3 regions of the Lysinibacillus sp. FSL K6-3209 genome follow, and region 3 is predicted to be linked to each of the others. Evidence: a T-box and tRNA genes for the amino acid it is inferred to sense, from the RefSeq annotation. Region 3 holds a T-box; the other regions hold tRNA genes.
The links. The T-box of region 3 lies ahead of MHH88_RS15375 (valine--tRNA ligase). A T-box ahead of a tRNA ligase gene usually reads a tRNA of that ligase, here a tRNA-Val.
Positions count from the first base shown of each region.

Region 1: it encodes a tRNA-Val, which carries the amino acid that the T-box ahead of MHH88_RS15375 (valine--tRNA ligase) is inferred to sense. The anticodon was not compared.
Region 2: it encodes a tRNA-Val, which carries the amino acid that the T-box ahead of MHH88_RS15375 (valine--tRNA ligase) is inferred to sense. The anticodon was not compared.

Region 1 covers NZ_CP150264.1:162,655-169,520, forward strand. The annotation lists rRNA gene MHH88_RS00930 (16S ribosomal RNA) at 1-579, shown strand, start outside; rRNA gene MHH88_RS00935 (23S ribosomal RNA) at 946-3,873, shown strand; rRNA gene rrf (5S ribosomal RNA) at 3,989-4,104, shown strand; tRNA gene MHH88_RS00945 (tRNA-Val) at 4,115-4,190, shown strand; tRNA gene MHH88_RS00950 (tRNA-Thr) at 4,194-4,269, shown strand; tRNA gene MHH88_RS00955 (tRNA-Lys) at 4,276-4,351, shown strand; tRNA gene MHH88_RS00960 (tRNA-Leu) at 4,374-4,458, shown strand; tRNA gene MHH88_RS00965 (tRNA-Gly) at 4,507-4,581, shown strand; tRNA gene MHH88_RS00970 (tRNA-Leu) at 4,587-4,675, shown strand; tRNA gene MHH88_RS00975 (tRNA-Arg) at 4,689-4,765, shown strand; tRNA gene MHH88_RS00980 (tRNA-Pro) at 4,775-4,851, shown strand; tRNA gene MHH88_RS00985 (tRNA-Ala) at 4,872-4,947, shown strand; rRNA gene MHH88_RS00990 (16S ribosomal RNA) at 5,091-6,642, shown strand; tRNA gene MHH88_RS00995 (tRNA-Ile) at 6,739-6,815, shown strand; tRNA gene MHH88_RS01000 (tRNA-Ala) at 6,829-6,866, shown strand, end outside.
Region 2 covers NZ_CP150264.1:4,370,925-4,377,790, reverse strand. The annotation lists gene MHH88_RS21300 (AMP-binding protein) at 1-1,277, opposite strand, end outside; tRNA gene MHH88_RS21295 (tRNA-Asn) at 1,547-1,623, shown strand; tRNA gene MHH88_RS21290 (tRNA-Glu) at 1,740-1,814, shown strand; tRNA gene MHH88_RS21285 (tRNA-Val) at 1,888-1,963, shown strand; tRNA gene MHH88_RS21280 (tRNA-Tyr) at 1,980-2,063, shown strand; tRNA gene MHH88_RS21275 (tRNA-Gln) at 2,084-2,158, shown strand; tRNA gene MHH88_RS21270 (tRNA-Lys) at 2,171-2,243, shown strand; gene rocF (arginase) at 2,423-3,328, shown strand; gene sigW (RNA polymerase sigma factor SigW) at 3,462-4,025, shown strand; gene MHH88_RS21255 (anti-sigma factor) at 4,039-4,662, shown strand; gene cdaA (diadenylate cyclase CdaA) at 4,812-5,648, shown strand; gene MHH88_RS21245 (CdaR family protein) at 5,641-6,684, shown strand.
Region 3 covers NZ_CP150264.1:3,149,552-3,156,417, forward strand. The annotation lists gene MHH88_RS15375 (valine--tRNA ligase) at 1-2,308, opposite strand, end outside; T-box leader at 2,488-2,810, opposite strand; gene MHH88_RS15380 (valyl-tRNA synthetase) at 3,093-3,776, opposite strand; gene MHH88_RS15385 (SRPBCC family protein) at 3,917-4,363, opposite strand; gene hemL (glutamate-1-semialdehyde 2,1-aminomutase) at 4,487-5,779, opposite strand; gene hemB (porphobilinogen synthase) at 5,779-6,759, opposite strand; gene MHH88_RS15400 (uroporphyrinogen-III synthase) at 6,756-6,866, opposite strand, start outside.

The DNA of each region.
Region 1 (6,866 bases), 1.6 Mb from region 3:
AGCAACGCGAAGAACCTTACCAGGTCTTGACATCCCGTTGACCACTGTAGAGATATGGTTTTCCCTTCGGGGACAACGGTGACAGGTGGTGCATGGTTGTCGTCAGCTCGTGTCGTGAGATGTTGGGTTAAGTCCCGCAACGAGCGCAACCCTTGATCTTAGTTGCCATCATTTAGTTGGGCACTCTAAGGTGACTGCCGGTGACAAACCGGAGGAAGGTGGGGATGACGTCAAATCATCATGCCCCTTATGACCTGGGCTACACACGTGCTACAATGGACGATACAAACGGTTGCCAACTCGCGAGAGGGAGCTAATCCGATAAAGTCGTTCTCAGTTCGGATTGTAGGCTGCAACTCGCCTACATGAAGCCGGAATCGCTAGTAATCGCGGATCAGCATGCCGCGGTGAATACGTTCCCGGGCCTTGTACACACCGCCCGTCACACCACGAGAGTTTGTAACACCCGAAGTCGGTGAGGTAACCTTTTGGAGCCAGCCGCCGAAGGTGGGATAGATGATTGGGGTGAAGTCGTAACAAGGTAGCCGTATCGGAAGGTGCGGCTGGATCACCTCCTTTCTAAGGATATTTTCGGAATACAAACCTTGGGTTTGTAAGATTACGTTTTGCGTTCAGTTTTGAAGGTTTATCATTACGATGAAATACTTCAAAACTGTGCTCCTGTCGCTACGCTTTCGTCGCAAATTTGCGAAGAAGTAGAAACAGGTAGTGAATTTGTTCTTTGAAAACTGGATAAAACGACATTGAAATTGTAACAAACACATTTATTTTTTAAATTAAGTTTTTAGGCTTAATAACAAATGAAGGTTTCGAGATACGAGTAAGACAAGGAAGCGATTGAGTGAGAGAAGGAGCGTACCTCTGTACGTGACTGACCGAATGAATGAAGCTGACGCTGGATTACGATGTATATCGGAAGCTGCAGGTTAAGTTATTAAGGGCGCACGGCGAATGCCTTGGCACTAGGAGCCGAAGAAGGACGGCACTAACACCGATATGCTTCGGGGAGCTGTAAGTGAGCTTTGATCCGGAGATTTCCGAATGGGGGAACCCACTACGTTTAATCGCGTAGTATCTTGACGTGAATACATAGCGTCTTGAAGGCAGACCCAGGGAACTGAAACATCTAAGTACCTGGAGGAAGAGAAAGAAAAATCGATTCCCTGAGTAGCGGCGAGCGAAACGGGAAGAGCCCAAACCAAGAGGCTTGCCTCTTGGGGTTGTAGGACACTCTATACGGAGTTACAAAGGAATGAGTTAGATGAAGCGACTTGGAAAGGTCCGCCAGAGCAGGTAAAAGCCCTGTAGTCGAAAGTTCATTCCCTCCAGAGTGGATCCTGAGTACGGCGGAACACGTGAAATTCCGTCGGAATCCGGGAGGACCATCTCCCAAGGCTAAATACTACCTAGTGACCGATAGTGAACCAGTACCGTGAGGGAAAGGTGAAAAGCACCCCGGGAGGGGAGTGAAAGAGATCCTGAAACCGTGTGCCTACAAGTAGTTAGAGCCCGTTAATGGGTGATAGCGTGCCTTTTGTAGAATGAACCGGCGAGTTACGATTACGTGCGAGGTTAAGCTTTAGAAGGCGGAGCCGCAGCGAAAGCGAGTCTGAATAGGGCGAATTAGTACGTGGTCGTAGACCCGAAACCAGGTGATCTACCCATGTCCAGGGTGAAGGTGAGGTAACACTTACTGGAGGCCCGAACCCACGCACGTTGAAAAGTGCGGGGATGAGGTGTGGGTAGCGGAGAAATTCCAATCGAACTTGGAGATAGCTGGTTCTCTCCGAAATAGCTTTAGGGCTAGCCTCGTGATGAGAATACTGGAGGTAGAGCACTGTTTGGACTAGGGGGCCATCCCGGTTTACCGAATTCAGACAAACTCCGAATGCCAGATATTTATACACGGGAGTCAGACTGCGAGTGATAAGATCCGTAGTCAAAAGGGAAACAGCCCAGACCACCAGCTAAGGTCCCAAAGTAATCGTTAAGTGGAAAAGGATGTGGCGTTGCACAGACAACCAGGATGTTGGCTTAGAAGCAGCCATCATTTAAAGAGTGCGTAATAGCTCACTGGTCGAGTGACGCTGCGCCGAAAATGTATCGGGGCTAAACGATTCACCGAAGCTGTGGATTGACATCTACGATGTCAGTGGTAGGAGAGCGTTCTAAGTGCGTTGAAGTCAGACCGGAAGGACTGGTGGAGCGCTTAGAAGTGAGAATGCCGGTATGAGTAGCGAAAGACGGGTGAGAATCCCGTCCACCGTATGACTAAGGTTTCCTGAGGAAGGCTCGTCCGCTCAGGGTTAGTCGGGACCTAAGCCGAGGCCGATAGGCGTAGGCGATGGACAACAGGTTGATATTCCTGTACCACCTCCTCACCGTTTGAGAAATGGGGGGACGCAGTAGGATAGGGTAAGCGCGCCGTTGGTTGTGCGCGTCCAAGCAGTAAGGCGTGTGTGTAGGCAAATCCGCACACTGTAACGTTGAGCTGTGATGGCGAGTCCGTATGGACGAAGTTCCTGATTTCACACTGCCAAGAAAAGCCTCTATCGAGGTGAGAGGTGCCCGTACCGCAAACCGACACAGGTAGTCGAGGAGAGAATCCTAAGGTGTGCGAGAGAACTCTCGTTAAGGAACTCGGCAAAATGACCCCGTAACTTCGGGAGAAGGGGTGCTCTTGAGCGTGCAAGCGCATGAGAGCCGCAGTGAATAGGCCCAGGCGACTGTTTAGCAAAAACACAGGTCTCTGCAAAACCGTAAGGTGACGTATAGGGGCTGACGCCTGCCCGGTGCTGGAAGGTTAAGAGGAGTGGTTAGCGCAAGCGAAGCTGCGAATTGAAGCCCCAGTAAACGGCGGCCGTAACTATAACGGTCCTAAGGTAGCGAAATTCCTTGTCGGGTAAGTTCCGACCCGCACGAAAGGCGTAACGATCTGGGCACTGTCTCAACGAGAGACTCGGTGAAATTATAGTACCTGTGAAGATGCAGGTTACCCGCGACAGGACGGAAAGACCCCGTGGAGCTTTACTGTAGCCTGATATTGAATTTTGGTACAACTTGTACAGGATAGGTAGGAGCCAGAGATCTCGGAGCGCCAGCTTCGAAGGAGGCGTCGGTGGGATACTACCCTGGTTGTATTGAAATTCTAACCCATGCCCCTTAGCGGGGCAGGAGACAGTGTCAGGCGGACAGTTTGACTGGGGCGGTCGCCTCCTAAAAGGTAACGGAGGCGCCCAAAGGTTCCCTCAGAATGGTTGGAAATCATTCGTAGAGTGTAAAGGCACAAGGGAGCTTGACTGCGAGACCTACAAGTCGAGCAGGGTCGAAAGACGGGCTTAGTGATCCGGTGGTTCCGCATGGAAGGGCCATCGCTCAACGGATAAAAGCTACCCCGGGGATAACAGGCTTATCTCCCCCAAGAGTCCACATCGACGGGGAGGTTTGGCACCTCGATGTCGGCTCATCGCATCCTGGGGCTGTAGTCGGTCCCAAGGGTTGGGCTGTTCGCCCATTAAAGCGGTACGCGAGCTGGGTTCAGAACGTCGTGAGACAGTTCGGTCCCTATCCGTCGTGGGCGTAGGAAATTTGAGAGGAGCTGTCCTTAGTACGAGAGGACCGGGATGGACACACCGCTGGTGTACCAGTTGTCTTGCCAAAGGCATCGCTGGGTAGCTATGTGTGGACGGGATAAGTGCTGAAAGCATCTAAGCATGAAGCCCCCCTCAAGATGAGATTTCCCATTACGCAAGTAAGTAAGATCCCTCAAAGACGATGAGGTAGATAGGTTCGAGGTGGAAGTGTGGTGACACATGGAGCTGACGAATACTAATCGATCGAGGACTTAACCAAAAAGTTTGAAACATTCAATGAACCGTTTATCCAGTTTTGAAAGAACAAGTAAGTTTTAAAAAAAAGCTTGTAATTATAATATTTTATGTTATAATGAATCTTGTCTTTTAAATAGTCTAGTGATGATGGCAAAGAGGTCACACCCGTTCCCATACCGAACACGGAAGTTAAGCTCTTTAGCGCCGATGGTAGTTGGGGGCTTCCCCCTGTGAGAGTAGGACGTCGCTAGGCATAATACCCAGGAGGATTAGCTCAGCTGGGAGAGCATCTGCCTTACAAGCAGAGGGTCGGCGGTTCGAGCCCGTCATCCTCCACCATATGCCGGTTTAGCTCAGCAGGTAGAGCAACTGACTTGTAATCAGTAGGTCGTGGGTTCGATTCCTATAGCCGGCACCATTTTTTGAGCCATTAGCTCAGTTGGTAGAGCATCTGACTTTTAATCAGAGGGTCGAAGGTTCGAGTCCTTCATGGCTCACCATTTTAATTGCCAACAATAATATGCGGGTGTGGCGGAATTGGCAGACGCACTAGACTTAGGATCTAGCGCCGCAAGGCGTGGGGGTTCGACTCCCTTCACCCGCACCATTTATATATTAAAATAATAATTGCCAGGATAAATAATCTTATGCACATGCGGAAGTAGTTCAGTGGTAGAACACCACCTTGCCAAGGTGGGGGTCGCGAGTTCGAACCTCGTCTTCCGCTCCAAATGTGCCGGGGTGGCGGAACTGGCAGACGCACAGGACTTAAAATCCTGCGGTAGGTGACTACCGTGCCGGTTCGATTCCGGCCCTCGGCACCATTTTTAATATTTAGCGCCCGTAGCTCAATTGGATAGAGCGTCTGACTACGGATCAGAAGGTTGTGGGTTCGACTCCTGCCGGGCGCGCCAATAAATAAACGGGAAGTAGCTCAGCTTGGTAGAGCACTTGGTTTGGGACCAAGGGGTCGCAGGTTCGAATCCTGTCTTCCCGACCATTTCCTAAAATACAATTTATGGGGCCTTAGCTCAGCTGGGAGAGCGCCTGCCTTGCACGCAGGAGGTCAGCGGTTCGATCCCGCTAGGCTCCACCAATTAATGTAAATGAACCTTGAAAACTGAACAAGCAAAACGTAATCAATATAGTTTTTATTAGCTATCTTATGTTAGTGAACGAAACAAAATTTTGGACATCAAAATTGATGCCAGCAAAACAATTTGAGCTAATCAAATTTCTTTTATGGAGAGTTTGATCCTGGCTCAGGACGAACGCTGGCGGCGTGCCTAATACATGCAAGTCGAGCGAACAGAGAAGGAGCTTGCTCCTTTGACGTTAGCGGCGGACGGGTGAGTAACACGTGGGCAACCTACCTTATAGTTTGGGATAACTCCGGGAAACCGGGGCTAATACCGAATAATCTATTGTCCCTCATGGGACAATACTGAAAGACGGTTTCGGCTGTCGCTATAGGATGGGCCCGCGGCGCATTAGCTAGTTGGTGAGGTAACGGCTCACCAAGGCGACGATGCGTAGCCGACCTGAGAGGGTGATCGGCCACACTGGGACTGAGACACGGCCCAGACTCCTACGGGAGGCAGCAGTAGGGAATCTTCCACAATGGGCGAAAGCCTGATGGAGCAACGCCGCGTGAGTGAAGAAGGATTTCGGTTCGTAAAACTCTGTTGTAAGGGAAGAACAAGTACAGTAGTAACTGGCTGTACCTTGACGGTACCTTATTAGAAAGCCACGGCTAACTACGTGCCAGCAGCCGCGGTAATACGTAGGTGGCAAGCGTTGTCCGGAATTATTGGGCGTAAAGCGCGCGCAGGTGGTTTCTTAAGTCTGATGTGAAAGCCCACGGCTCAACCGTGGAGGGTCATTGGAAACTGGGAGACTTGAGTGCAGAAGAGGATAGTGGAATTCCAAGTGTAGCGGTGAAATGCGTAGAGATTTGGAGGAACACCAGTGGCGAAGGCGACTATCTGGTCTGTAACTGACACTGAGGCGCGAAAGCGTGGGGAGCAAACAGGATTAGATACCCTGGTAGTCCACGCCGTAAACGATGAGTGCTAAGTGTTAGGGGGTTTCCGCCCCTTAGTGCTGCAGCTAACGCATTAAGCACTCCGCCTGGGGAGTACGGTCGCAAGACTGAAACTCAAAGGAATTGACGGGGGCCCGCACAAGCGGTGGAGCATGTGGTTTAATTCGAAGCAACGCGAAGAACCTTACCAGGTCTTGACATCCCGTTGACCACTGTAGAGATATGGTTTTCCCTTCGGGGACAACGGTGACAGGTGGTGCATGGTTGTCGTCAGCTCGTGTCGTGAGATGTTGGGTTAAGTCCCGCAACGAGCGCAACCCTTGATCTTAGTTGCCATCATTTAGTTGGGCACTCTAAGGTGACTGCCGGTGACAAACCGGAGGAAGGTGGGGATGACGTCAAATCATCATGCCCCTTATGACCTGGGCTACACACGTGCTACAATGGACGATACAAACGGTTGCCAACTCGCGAGAGGGAGCTAATCCGATAAAGTCGTTCTCAGTTCGGATTGTAGGCTGCAACTCGCCTACATGAAGCCGGAATCGCTAGTAATCGCGGATCAGCATGCCGCGGTGAATACGTTCCCGGGCCTTGTACACACCGCCCGTCACACCACGAGAGTTTGTAACACCCGAAGTCGGTGAGGTAACCTTTTGGAGCCAGCCGCCGAAGGTGGGATAGATGATTGGGGTGAAGTCGTAACAAGGTAGCCGTATCGGAAGGTGCGGCTGGATCACCTCCTTTCTAAGGATATTTTCGGAATACAAACCTTGGGTTTGTAAGATTACGTTTTGCGTTCAGTTTTGAAGGTTTATAACTAACTTTATAAAACTTCCAAGAGGGCCTATAGCTCAGCTGGTTAGAGCGCACGCCTGATAAGCGTGAGGTCGATGGTTCGAGTCCATTTAGGCCCACCATATATAACCTCTTGGGGCCTTAGCTCAGCTGGGAGAGCGCCTGCCTTGCAC
Region 2 (6,866 bases), 1.2 Mb from region 3:
GATGAGATAATAATGTCATCTCCACGTCCTTCAAACCAGAAGTATCCATCCTCATCGCATTTTGCTTGGTCACCTGTAATATACCACTCACCTCTAAAGGCAGCTTGCGTGCGTTCAGGCTCACGGTAATACTCCTTGAATAAGGCAGGTGATGATTTATGAACAGCGATGTCTCCAACTTCTCCTACAGGTGCTTCATTCCCTTCATGGTCTATAATACGTACAATATTTCCAGGTGTAGGAACACCCATCGAACCAGGTCGTAACTCTGTGTTTTCAAGTGTACCTATTAATAATGTATTTTCCGTTTGTCCATAACCATCTCGTACTTTCAGACCGAAATTGTTCATAAATGTTTCGATAACTGGACGATTTAGTGGCTCACCTGCAGAAACAGCACTTCTTAATGCAGCTAAGTTGTAATCTTTAAGATTATCAATCTTTGCCATAATACGATATTCTGTCGGCGTGCAACAAAGCACATTGACTTTTTCGTCCTGCAGGAGCTGAAGATAAGTATGAGGTTCAAAACTACCATGATAGACAAAAGCAGTTGCTCCCAACATTATTGTCGATAAAAACGGACTCCAAATCCATTTTTGCCAGCCAGGTGCTGCTGTAGCCCATACTAAGTCCCCTTCACGTACACAAAGCCATTTGGAAGCAGCTGTTCGAATATGTGCATAGCCCCAGCCATGAGAGTGAACCACCCCTTTAGGTTTACCCGTTGTGCCTGAAGTATAAGAAAGAAATGCCATATCATCCCGTTTTGTCGCAACGGCTGTAAAGCTCGTTGGTTGCTTTTCAGCTAATGCATCTAAAGACACCCAATTGTGCGTAGCGTTGCCAATTATTAATTTATTATCTAAGGCTGCTACGGAAGAAGTAATTTTATCTACTTCACTAGTAAATGCTTCGTAGGCAATAACAGCGGTTGCAGAAGCGTGTTCCATACGATATTCTAAATCACTTGCGCGTAACATCTCTGAACAAGAGATTGGAACGATCCCTGCTTTTAAACAGCCAAGGAAAACAAAATAAGCTTCTGGTAGGCGTGGAATAATGACTAAAACACGATCCCCTTTTTGTAATCCTCTCTCTGTAAAAGCATTCGCGTATTGATTCATTTTTTGAATGAGATCGGCATAAGAAATTGTGCGTCGGTTTTGTTGTGCATCCAACCATCTTATAGCTTGGCGATCACTATCTTGGGAGAATTTCTCTAATTCCTCCGTGATGTTGTAAAGTTCTGGTGCAATTAAATCCTTTGTTACCATATGAACATTCCTCCCCAAAACAAATTTAATAGAAAATTCGTAAAACTATTTATATTTTATCAATTACAATAATATACAGCAAGAATATTTGGTACATTAAATAGAAATATTAGATTTAATAGAGAACTATCGGGGTTAGATTGACGTGAATTCGAAAATTATGCAATAAATTAAAAAATTTTGTTGAAAAAGTATTGCATAATTTAGAATGCTTGCTATAATAATAAATGTACTTAAGAGGTTGTTAAAACCAAATTAAATAGTATTGTTCCGAAGTAGCTCAGTTGGTAGTAGCACCTGACTGTTAATCAGGTTGTCGCAGGTTCGAGTCCTGCCTTCGGAGCCATTTTTTTGCACTTTTTTAACTAATTTATAATTTTGAAAAGAAATTTTTAAAAAATACTTGCATCAAAATGAAAATGATGTTAATATAAATCTTGTCTTGTTTGAGACATAATAAACGGCCCCTTGGTCAAGCGGTTAAGACACCGCCCTTTCACGGCGGTAACACGGGTTCGAATCCCGTAGGGGTCACCATTTTTACAGCATCGTAGTAATGCATAGGCTTAAAAAGATAAATAAACTGTGAAGAAATAACACCTGTTTCTATGGAGGATTAGCTCAGCTGGGAGAGCATCTGCCTTACAAGCAGAGGGTCGGCGGTTCGAGCCCGTCATCCTCCACCATATAGTGTTTTTTTTCGGAGGGGTAGCGAAGTGGCTAAACGCGGCGGACTGTAAATCCGCTCCTTAGGGTTCGGCGGTTCGAATCCGTCCCCCTCCACCAGTTTTATTTATTCAAATGAATGGGGTATAGCCAAGCGGTAAGGCAACGGATTTTGATTCCGTCATGCCTAGGTTCGAATCCTAGTACCCCAGCCATTTTTCTTTTATGAGCCATTAGCTCAGTTGGTAGAGCATCTGACTTTTAATCAGAGGGTCGAAGGTTCGAGTCCTTCATGGCTCACTTTTCTATATATTAAATTCAAAAGTGTAACATTAACTACAGATACTAATCTCTTGCTGAAAACAGCAGGAGATTTTTTTATTTATATTAAATGAATAAATATACGGTTTTTTGTTGGGTTGAGCCAAGTGTATTGTAGGCTTTACAATAGTCTTATCACCAAAAGGGGGTATAAAAACATGAATAAACAACAAGTATCAATTATTGGAGTACCAACCGATTACGGTCAAACACGAAGAGGGGTTGACATGGGACCAAGTGCAATTCGATATGCGGGCGTTGTAGAACGATTAGAGGCAATCGGACACGAAGTACATGATCAGGGAGATATACTTGTTAGTCAAAAGCATGATAGTAAAGAAATTGATAAACAGCTATTAAATTTAGAGGAAGTTATAGATATCAGTACCACATTAGCTAACCAAGTACATGAAGTGTTAGAGCAAAAAAAATTCCCGCTTGTATTTGGTGGCGATCATAGTATTGCAATCGGTACGCTGGCAGGACTGGCTGAGCACTTCCCAAACCTAGGTGTTATTTGGTTTGATGCACATGCTGATTTGAATACACCTGAAACAACACCATCTGGTAATATTCACGGCATGCCACTTGCGGTTAGTATTGGGCTGGGTCATGAACGTCTTGTGAAAATTCGTAATTATGCCCCAAAGGTTAAGCCTGAAAATGTCATTATTATCGGGGCACGTTCAGTAGATCCGGGGGAGCGTGAGTTAATTCGCCAACAAGGTATTAAAGTCTATACAATGCATGAAATTGATCGACTTGGTATGACGCGTGTGATGGAAGATGCAATCGCTTACTTACAAGAACGGAAAGTAGACGGCTTACATTTATCATTAGATTTAGATGGTCTAGACCCGCTTTATACACCAGGAGTGGGAACGCCGGTGCCTGGTGGTATATCGTATCGTGAAAGTCATTTAGCAATGGAAATGCTACAAGAATCAGGGATGCTAACATCTGCTGAATTTGTTGAGGTGAATCCTATACTAGACGAGAAAAATAAAACGGCAGATGTAGCAGTGGCATTAATAGGTTCTTTGTTTGGTGAGACACTAGTTTAATGTAAATTGTGAAAAAATTGTTTATCGTCACATCGTTTAAAAAACTTTTGTTATAATTGAATATAAATTGAAACTTTTCTTATAGTCGGGTCGTATAGTATAAGACAGTTGTAAAGGTGGAGAAGTAAACACAATGGATGCGTTAGTAAATAAGAGAATAAAACAAGTGCTTAAAGGCGATCAAAACGCATTTGCCGATATTGTGAGTCTCTATCAGCACAAACTGTACCAAGTATGCTACCGAATGTTAGGAAACAAGCAAGAATCTGAGGATATTGCACAAGAAGCATTTGTTCGAGCTTATATGAACTTGCATACTTTTGATCAAAAAAGAAAATTTTCGACGTGGCTTTATCGCATTGCGACGAACCTCTGCATAGACCGTATTAGAAAGAAAAAGCCGGATTATTATTTAGATGCGGAGGTAGCTGGTACAGAAGGACTCGATATGTACTCACAGATTGCAGCAGATGACCAACTACCAGAGGAACAGTTAGAGCAGATGGAGCTACAAGATCGTATTCAATATGAGATTGGACGATTGCCGGATAAATATCGTTCAGTTATAGTATTGAAATATATCGAAGAATTATCATTACAGGAAATCAGTGAAATTTTGGATATGCCTCTTGGGACAGTGAAAACGAGAATTCACCGCGGACGCGAAGCATTACGAAAGCAATTAAACAATCTGTAGGAGGGGGAGCGTCATGAATATTTGTCCAGAGCATATTATTGACTATATGCATGATTATTTAGACGGTGACATTAGTCGTGAGCATGAGCAAGAGTTAAAACAACATTTGCAATCATGCGGTGATTGCAAACAATTGATGCAAGAATTGAGTGAAACGATCGCCTTTGTGAAGAGTGCTTCCCATATTACAGCACCTCCGGATTTCGAAGCTGCGGTGATGGCGCGTTTACCGAAACCCAAAAGTCGTGTAGGTATGCAAAAATGGATTCGTCGTCATCCGTTCTTTGTGGCAGCAGCAGTTTTCTGTTTATTTATGAGTGCTACTTTATTAGGTAGTTTCATGGATGATCAAAACTTCTCGGTCTCTAAACAACCAAATCTCGTTGTAGAAGGACAAACGGTTATTGTTCCAGAAGGAGAGGTCGTAAAAGGCGATATCGTCGTCAAAAATGGCGACTTACTTGTTGAGGGTGAAGTAGATGGCAATGTAACGATTATTAACGGTCAGTATATGGCATCTTCAGCAGTCGTTTCAGGCAATATCGAGGAAATTGACGAAGCATTTGAATGGTTATGGTATACCATCAAAAATTCAGTTAAGACTGCAATGACATTTGAGGAAAAAGAAACTAAATAGAACTCTATACGTCCTACATGGTAGTGCACGGTAGAGAATGAAAAGTCTACTCATATGGGTAGACTTTTCATTTGAAAAAAGTTACATTTGAAAAGAATATGCTATACTTAAATGTGTATGGATTCGCAATGAAAAGTGGGGGATGCCACGTGCAAATTATCGAACAATTCACGGATTTAACACCAGTGAATATTGCTATTAACTTCATAGATGTACTGCTCGTTTGGTACGTTGTTTATAAAATTTTAACCCTCATTAAAGGGACGAAAGCTGTCCAACTATTAAAAGGCATTTTCGTCATAATTATTGCACGTATCGCAACAGACTTTTTAGGGTTAGAAACTTTGGGGTGGATGCTAAAGCAAGTAATCGAGTTTGGTTTCTTGGCAATCATTATCATCTTCCAACCAGAAATACGACGAGGTCTAGAACAAATTGGACGAGGAAAGCTTTTCCAACGTTCGACAAGTCAAGAAGAAGAAGAGCAAACAAGACTAATTGAAGCCATGAAGAAGTCGGTTAGCTATATGGCAAAACGCCGGATTGGCGCATTAATTTCTATAGAAAAAGACACAGGCTTGAATGAATATATTGAAACGGGAATAGGTCTAAATGCAGAAGTTTCTTCTGAATTGCTTATTAACATTTTTATACCGAATACACCATTGCATGATGGTGCAGTCATTATGCAGAAAGACAAGGTTACAGCCGCAGCTTGCTATTTACCGCTTTCTGAAAGTCCGTTTATTTCAAAGGAACTTGGTACACGACATCGTGCAGCTCTTGGGCTTAGTGAAGTAACGGATGCGATTACGATTGTCGTATCAGAGGAAACGGGAGCTATAAGTATTACGTTAAATGGAAATCTACATCGCAATCTTTCTCTAGAGGAATTCGAAACACTGTTACGCAAAATGTGGTTCGGATCAGCACAAGAATCGAATGCAGCCTCTAAGTTGACTTGGAGGGGGAAAAAGAATGGATAAAATGATGGATAGCCCATGGGTATTGCGAATCATTGCGCTTTTTCTAGCTTGCTTACTATTTTTCTCTGTTCGGACTGAGTTATCCTCTTCAAATAAATCGACAACGAATGTACAAATGGAAGTGATTCGAGATGTACCCGTTGATGTTTATTATGATGATGATAGTCTGATTGTAACGGGTATACCGAAAACTGTTAATGTCACGATTAAAGGACCAATGCAAATCGTTTTACGGACAAAAGCGGTGAAAGATTTCTCTGTATTTGTAAATTTAAATGATTTATTAATTGGTGAGCATAACGTAGAACTACAATACGAAAATATTTCTGATAAGTTGCAAGTGACGCTAGACCCAGCAAAAGTGAATGTAAATATAGAGGAAAAAGTCACGCAGGAATTCCGTGTAGATCCGGAAATGAATAATCGTTTAATAGATGAAGGATATTACTTAAAAGGAATGTCTGCTAACCCAGCAACAGTGTTTGTAACGGGAGCAAAAAGTGCTATTGAGAGCATTAGCTATGTGAAAGCGACTGTAACAGGTGAACAAGGCTTGAAACAGCCTTTCTCTCAAGAAGCAGCTGTTAAAGTATTAGATCGCGATTTAAATAAATTAGATGTGATAATAGAACCAGAACAGGTTAAGGTACGGGTAGATATTGCTGAATATAGCAAAGAACTTCCTGTTACGATAAAGGAAACGGGCAAACCAGCAGAAGGGGTTACCATTAATCAATTAACCCTTGATACTACTAGCTTAAGGCTATTTGGCAAGAAATCCATAATTGATGTTTTAACCGAAGTACCTGTTGAAGTGGATTTATCAAAAATTACGGAATCCAAAACGTATGAATTTGATGTGAAATTACCGGAGGGTGCGACTAAAGTATCTCAACAGAAAGTTAAAATTAAAGCGAATGTTACAAAGGCAGAGAAAGCAGAAAAGGTAGATCAAGTAGATCAGGTAGAAAAGGAAACTATCGCCAATCCTGAAGAGACAAATCCTGAACCTGTAACAGAAGATATTGATTCTTAAACAATAACTGACTATAATTTTAACTTGATTCATATATGAGATTTCCTGTCTCTACAAATTGTGTGATCCAGCAAAGCGAAATTGCTGACGAACATAAGAGCTCAAGTTAACATTGTTAGCGCTTGTATATTTCAGTTATAGTGAATGTACGACACTTGAGTAGCAACATCTTTTTGCCTTAG
Region 3 (6,866 bases):
TCGCTTCCAAAGTAGCAACTGTTGCACTATCTTTAGCAGAAATGAACAATGGTACTTTTTTGCTCATAGGTGTGTTAACTTCCGCACGAATATTACGCACCGAACGTATAATATCCATAAGGAGCTTCATATTGTCTGCTTCTTCAGCAAAGTGAAGATCCGTACGCACAGTAGGCCATGCTGCCACTGTAATTGACTCACCTTCATGAGGTAAATGTTGCCAAATTTCTTCTGTGATGAATGGCATAAACGGATGTAATAGACGCATTGTTTGGTCTAATACGTAAGCTAATATAGATCGAGTTGTTTTCTTAGCAGCCTCATCTTCACCATTCAGCGGTAGTTTCGCCATTTCAATATACCAAGAACAGAAATCATCCCAAATGAAATTATATAGTTCACGACCTACTTCACCAAACTCATAACGTTCTGCTAATGAAGTCACACGTTCAATTGTTTCATTCAAGCGCGTTAAAATCCATTTATCGGCTACTGATTTTTCACCAGTTAAGTCGATTTCATCATATGTCATTCCATCCATGTTCATAAGTGCGAAACGGGAAGCATTCCAAATTTTATTAGCAAAGTTCCAAACAGATTCTACTTTTTCCGTTGTATATCGTAAATCTTGACCTGGAGATGAACCTGTTGCTAAGAAATAACGTAGTGAATCCGCTCCGTATTTCTCAATAACATCCATTGGGTCCACACCATTACCAAGTGATTTACTCATCTTACGTCCTTCGCCATCACGTACCAATCCGTGGATTAATACATCTTTGAATGGGCGTTGTCCAGTAAATTCAATACCTTGGAAAATCATTCGAGATACCCAGAAGAAAATAATATCGTATCCTGTTACAAGCGTACTTGTTGGATAGTAACGTTGATATTCTTCATTTGCCTCGTCAGGCCAACCCATTGTAGAAAATGGCCATAGTGCTGATGAGAACCATGTATCTAACACATCTTCATCCTGTGTCCAATTTTCTGCGTCTGCAGGCGCTTCTTTACCTACGTAAATTTCACCTGTTTCATTGTGATACCATGCAGGAATTTGGTGTCCCCACCATAATTGGCGAGAGATACACCAGTCACGGATATTTTCCATCCAACGAGAATATGTGTTTTCAAAACGTGATGGAACGAAGTGAACTTTACCTTCCTCGTCTTTTTGCAGTTCTAAAGAGGCATCTGCAAGTGGTTGCATTTTAACGAACCATTGTGCTGAAAGATAAGGTTCTACAACTGCACCAGAACGTTCAGAATGTCCTACAGAGTGCATATGCTCTTCAATATTGATTAGGACACCTGCTTCTTGTAAATCGGCAACAATTTGCTTACGGCATTCAAAACGATCCATACCATTGTATTTACCCGCAAGTTCATTCATTGTGCCATCTTCGTTCATTACCAGAATACGTTCTAAGTTATGACGATTACCAACTTCAAAGTCGTTCGGATCATGAGCTGGTGTCATTTTTACTACACCTGTACCGAATTCCATATCAACGTAATCATCTGCTACGATAGGAATTTCACGGCCCACGATTGGTAAAATAACCGTTTTACCGATTAAATGTTGGTAACGCTCATCTTTCGGGTGAACTGCTACGCCAGAGTCCCCAAGCATTGTTTCAGGACGTGTCGTTGCAACTTCCACATAGCCAGAACCATCTGCTAATGGGTACTTCATATGATAGAATGCACCTTGTACATCCTGATAGATAACTTCAATATCCGATAAGGCTGTTTTCGCTGCTGGGTCCCAGTTAATGATACGCTCCCCACGATAAATTAAGCCTTTTTCATATAATTGCACGAAAACCGTTTTAACGGCATCCGATAAACCTTTATCGAGTGTGAAACGTTCACGAGAGTAGTCTAATGCAAGGCCAAGCTTCGCCCATTGCGCGCGAATATGCCCAGCGTACTCCTCTTTCCATTCCCAAGTTTTTTCCAGGAATTTTTCACGTCCTAAATCATAACGTGTAATATTATCTTCACGTAGTTTTGCCTCTACTTTTGCTTGTGTAGCGATACCTGCATGGTCCATTCCTGGTAACCAAAGTGCATCATAACCTTGCATACGCTTCATACGAATTAATATATCTTGTAATGTTGTATCCCATGCATGACCAAGATGCAATTTCCCTGTTACGTTCGGTGGTGGAATAACGATTGAATAAGGTTCCTTCCCGCTTTCAGGTTGCGCTTCAAAAAATTTACCTTGTAGCCACCATTCATAGCGACCCGTTTCAATAGACTGCGGATCGTATTTCGTTGGCATTGAAATGTTTTCTGTCATATTGACTCCTCCTGTTGTGAAATAATTTTTGACATTTATGCGCTTAGGCAAGCTTCATAATTACTCGTCTTGATTTACCAGTGTATTCACATCAAATAAATCAGTGACAAATGCCTTTGGATTATTCGCTAATAAAATGCAGACATCTTTTTAGCAAATAAAAAAACTCCTATCGTCAACAAAAGGACGAAGGAGTTTAAGTTCGCGGTACCACCTTTAATTCCAGCAGAGTAAGATAAGCAACACTCGCACATCACTACTTCTCCTATTAGCGCACTTTAAATGCCCTTATACATTAGAAGGAAGAATTCATGCTGGATGTCTTAAGCTTATTACAGCTGGCTCTCAATTCGTTAACGGTGTTTAACCGGCTTTAACTACTATTAGTTCACTAAAGCTGCTCGAGGGCTACGTTCGATTACGCACAAATAGAAACTTTTCAGCTACCGTTTCCTCTCTATAAATGCACAAATAATTTACTCTTCCCTGTCATAGCATCCATATTCAGCTTTCCACATTGTACCGCAAATTCATCTATTTTTTCAAGTGATTTAGTTAATTTCAGCTAGTCTTAAAAAAGTAAATAGAAAAGGAAGTGACTATTCATATGCGACGACGTAAGTATAACCCTTGGCTTTTACCACCTTGGCTACGACAATTCCGATTTTATTGTAGAACAATTATTGTACCGATTTGTGGTTTTCAGTTTATCCGTGTTATCATCATCCCAACTTCTGGAGATCTTATCATCTTATTACTTTTACTACTTCTATGCTATTTACTTTTAAAAGATATCATTTGATACACGAACTTTGAGCGGAGTATAGTCTTCTGTTAAATCCCAAATCATTGTTTCTACTTCATTCCAGGAACTTGATTCACGCACAGCAGAGTGACTGGAAGATTCTCTAAGGACAATTCTTTGTTGTTCGGCTGGTACCGATTGTTTAGCTTTTGCGGATGCTTCTACAGGTGTCGTTTTCATTTCTTGGACAGTTTGCTCAATAAACGTAGACTCCTCTATAGGAAGTTGCGTCTTGGCTACAACAACCTGTTCCTCGACAACATCGACTTTTTCTACTACTGGCATTGGTATTGCGTCACTTCGAAATGTACTCGTCACTGTCCATTCAAGCTGACACATTTGATTGGACAGTATTGGACGAATGTCTTTCACCATTAAATCTTCAATCGCTGCCTCTTTTGGTAAATCAACATTTAATGGGACTGCATATTCAAAATAGCCAGTATCTCCTTGAATATCGAGTGCATCAATACTGATTAAATCTTCGGCATCCATGAACGTTTGCATGTCTTGAAAATCGAAGCGTACATGCGCTGTAATATGATAAATCCCATTTAATCTTAACGAGTCTTCTAATTGCATCGATTGCCATTGCGGCTTTATCTGTACAGCCGCAATTTCTGTTGGGCAACCATATCCCGGAAAACAAAATGTTTCACGCATATTCCAAGTTTTCTGTTCGATAATAATCCCTCCCTTAGCATCATATGAATTGCAATCAGAATGTATGCTAGCCAACGTTTGTTACAAGATTTTTACCATTAAAAAAGCATGCCTGATTTTATTCAGGCATGCCTTTACGCTTATACGTTTACCATTTTTATTTTATTTGCTACGCGATCTGTCAACATTTGGGTAGCTTTTGGAACGATTGGCTTGAAGATTGGATTTAATACAGGACCAGCTAAGCCTCCAGCTGTAACTTCTAAAAAGCCTGTCATTTTTGTATTGTTTGCATCAATGCTTTCCGCTAAGAAATAGCCATTTCCTGTGAAATTATCTGATAGACCTTTTAATTCAAAAGTTACTTTTGAAGGTGCTGTCCACTCTAAAATTGTAATCTCTACTTCTACCGTTTTTTTCAGTACACCAACATTACCTTTAAATGTCCACGTAGAGTGTTTATCATCTATCATCGTATGTGCATTATAACCTGGGACAAGCTTTGCCCATTTTTCCATGTCACTCACGAATTCCCAAACATGTTCAATTGCTACGGGTACTTCTACTGTATGTGTGCCTGTTGCCATTTCAAAACCACTACTTTCTTTTCTGAATAGCTCTATTATAAACTAAAACGCCCACTATTTGGCTATGCTGAAAGTTTTAATTTTGACAAAAAAAAGCCACCCCAATGGATGGCTTTAGATCACTTATTTTGCTAATTGGGCAAACACTTTATGGAAAGCATCGACCGTTTTCGCGATATGTTCCTCTGTATGTGCAGTAGAAATAAATAATCCTTCAAATTGTGAAGGCGGTAAGAAAATACCTTCTTCTGCCATTAAACGGAAGTATTCCGCAAATAATTGTAAATCAGACGTTTTCGCTGAAGCAAAATCGATTACATCTTCGTTTGTAAAGAAGAAACCAATCATGGAGCCAGCGCGATTCACCGTATGTGGAATATTATACTTTGTAGCTGCAGCTCTAAATCCTGCTTCTAGTTGGTCTCCTAACTTTTTGAAATACTCATAGGAGTTTTCATCAAGTCGGGATAACGTTTCATAGCCTGCTGTCATTGCTAATGGATTACCTGATAATGTACCAGCTTGATAAATTGGACCTGCTGGTGCTACTTGCTCCATCACTTCCTTCTTACCCGCGAAAGCACCTACAGGTAGACCGCCGCCAATTACTTTCCCTAGCGTTGTCATATCTGGTGTTACAGCAAAGTAACCTTGCGCACAGCCATAGTCAACACGGAAGCCTGTCATAACCTCATCAAAGATTAGCAGCGCTCCATGCTCTGTTGTTAATTCACGTAAGCCTTCTAGGAAACCTGGCTGTGGTGGGACAACGCCCATATTCCCTGCCACTGGCTCAACAATCACTGCCGCAAGCTCTGCACCAAATTTTTCAAATACTTGTTTAGCACCTGCTAAATCATTGTAAGCTACCGTTAATGTATTACGTGCAATATCTGCAGGTACACCAGGGCTATCAGGTAGGCCTAATGTCGCCACACCTGAACCAGCTTTTATCAATAATGAATCGCCATGACCATGATAAGAGCCTTCAAATTTTAAAATTTTGTCGCGACCAGTTACACCACGTGCTACACGTAATGCAGACATTGTTGCCTCTGTCCCTGACGATACAAAGCGAATCATCTCCATGCCAGGTAAACGTTCTAATACTAGCTTAGCTAAACGATTTTCTGTATAGCTAGGAGCTCCAAAAGAAGAACCTTTCGCTGCAGTTTCTGCAATGGCTTTTACAACTTCCGGATGAGTATGCCCTAAAATTAAAGGGCCCCATGATAGTACATAGTCAATATATTCATTGCCATCAATGTCTGTAATTATTGCACCATGACCAGATTCCATAAATATTGGATCCATATTTACTGATTTAAATGCACGTACGGGACTACTAACCCCACCTGGCATTAAGTTGATAGCTTCTGCATATGCTTGTTTTGATTTTTCGTAAGAACGCGCCATTATTTCTCCTCCAACCAACGTGCTACATCTTTAGCATGATAAGTGATAATTAAATCCGAGCCTGCTCGTTTCATACCTAGCAATGTTTCAAGCACTACTTTTTTCTCTTCAATCCAACCATTGATAGCTGCAGCTTTAATCATTGCATATTCACCAGAAACGTTATAAGCAACAATCGGTAATGTGTAGTTATTTTTCATATCTCGAATAATATCTAAATAGCTTAGGGCAGGTTTCACGATTAAGAAATCCGCACCTTCTTCAATATCAGATTCTGCTTCACGGAAAGCTTCCATGCGATTTGATGGGTCCATTTGGTATGATTTACGATCACCAAATTGTGGTGCTCCATCAGCCGCATCACGGAAAGGGCCGTAATAGCTCGATGCATATTTTACGGCATAGGACATAATTGGTACATTTTCAAAGCCCGCTGCGTCAAGACCAGTACGTATGGCAGTAACAAAGCCATCCATCATATTTGACGGTGCAATAATATCTGCACCAGCTTTTGCTTGTGATACGGCAGTACGTGCTAAAACATCTAAAGAAGCGTCATTTAAAATTTGATCGCCCTCAATCAAGCCGCAATGACCATGGTCTGTAAATTCACACAGACATGTATCAGCAATCACTAACAGCTCTGGGTGACGCTCTTTAATAAGGCGTGTCGCTTCTTGAACAATTCCATGATCGTGGAAAGCACCTGTCCCCACTTCATCTTTTTCAGCTGGTAAACCAAATAAAATAACTGCTGGAATACCTAAAGCAACCACTTCATCCACTTCAGCACCAAGATTATCTAATGAGAATTGAAAAACACCTGGCATTGACTGAACTTCATTTTTAATATCTTCGCCTTCCATCACGAAAATAGGATAAATTAAGTCCTCTTTGTGTAAGTAAGTTTCTTTTACCATAGATCGTATCATTGCATTTGCGCGTAAACGACGATGTCTTTGAAATTGTAAATTTGTCATGTTCTTTCCTCTACTTTCGTTAATTCCTCGATGACTGCTTGCATTGTATAAATACTTGGCATAATGTCTACAGTTGCACCGTGGTTTACAATAGCTGCTTCTGTAAT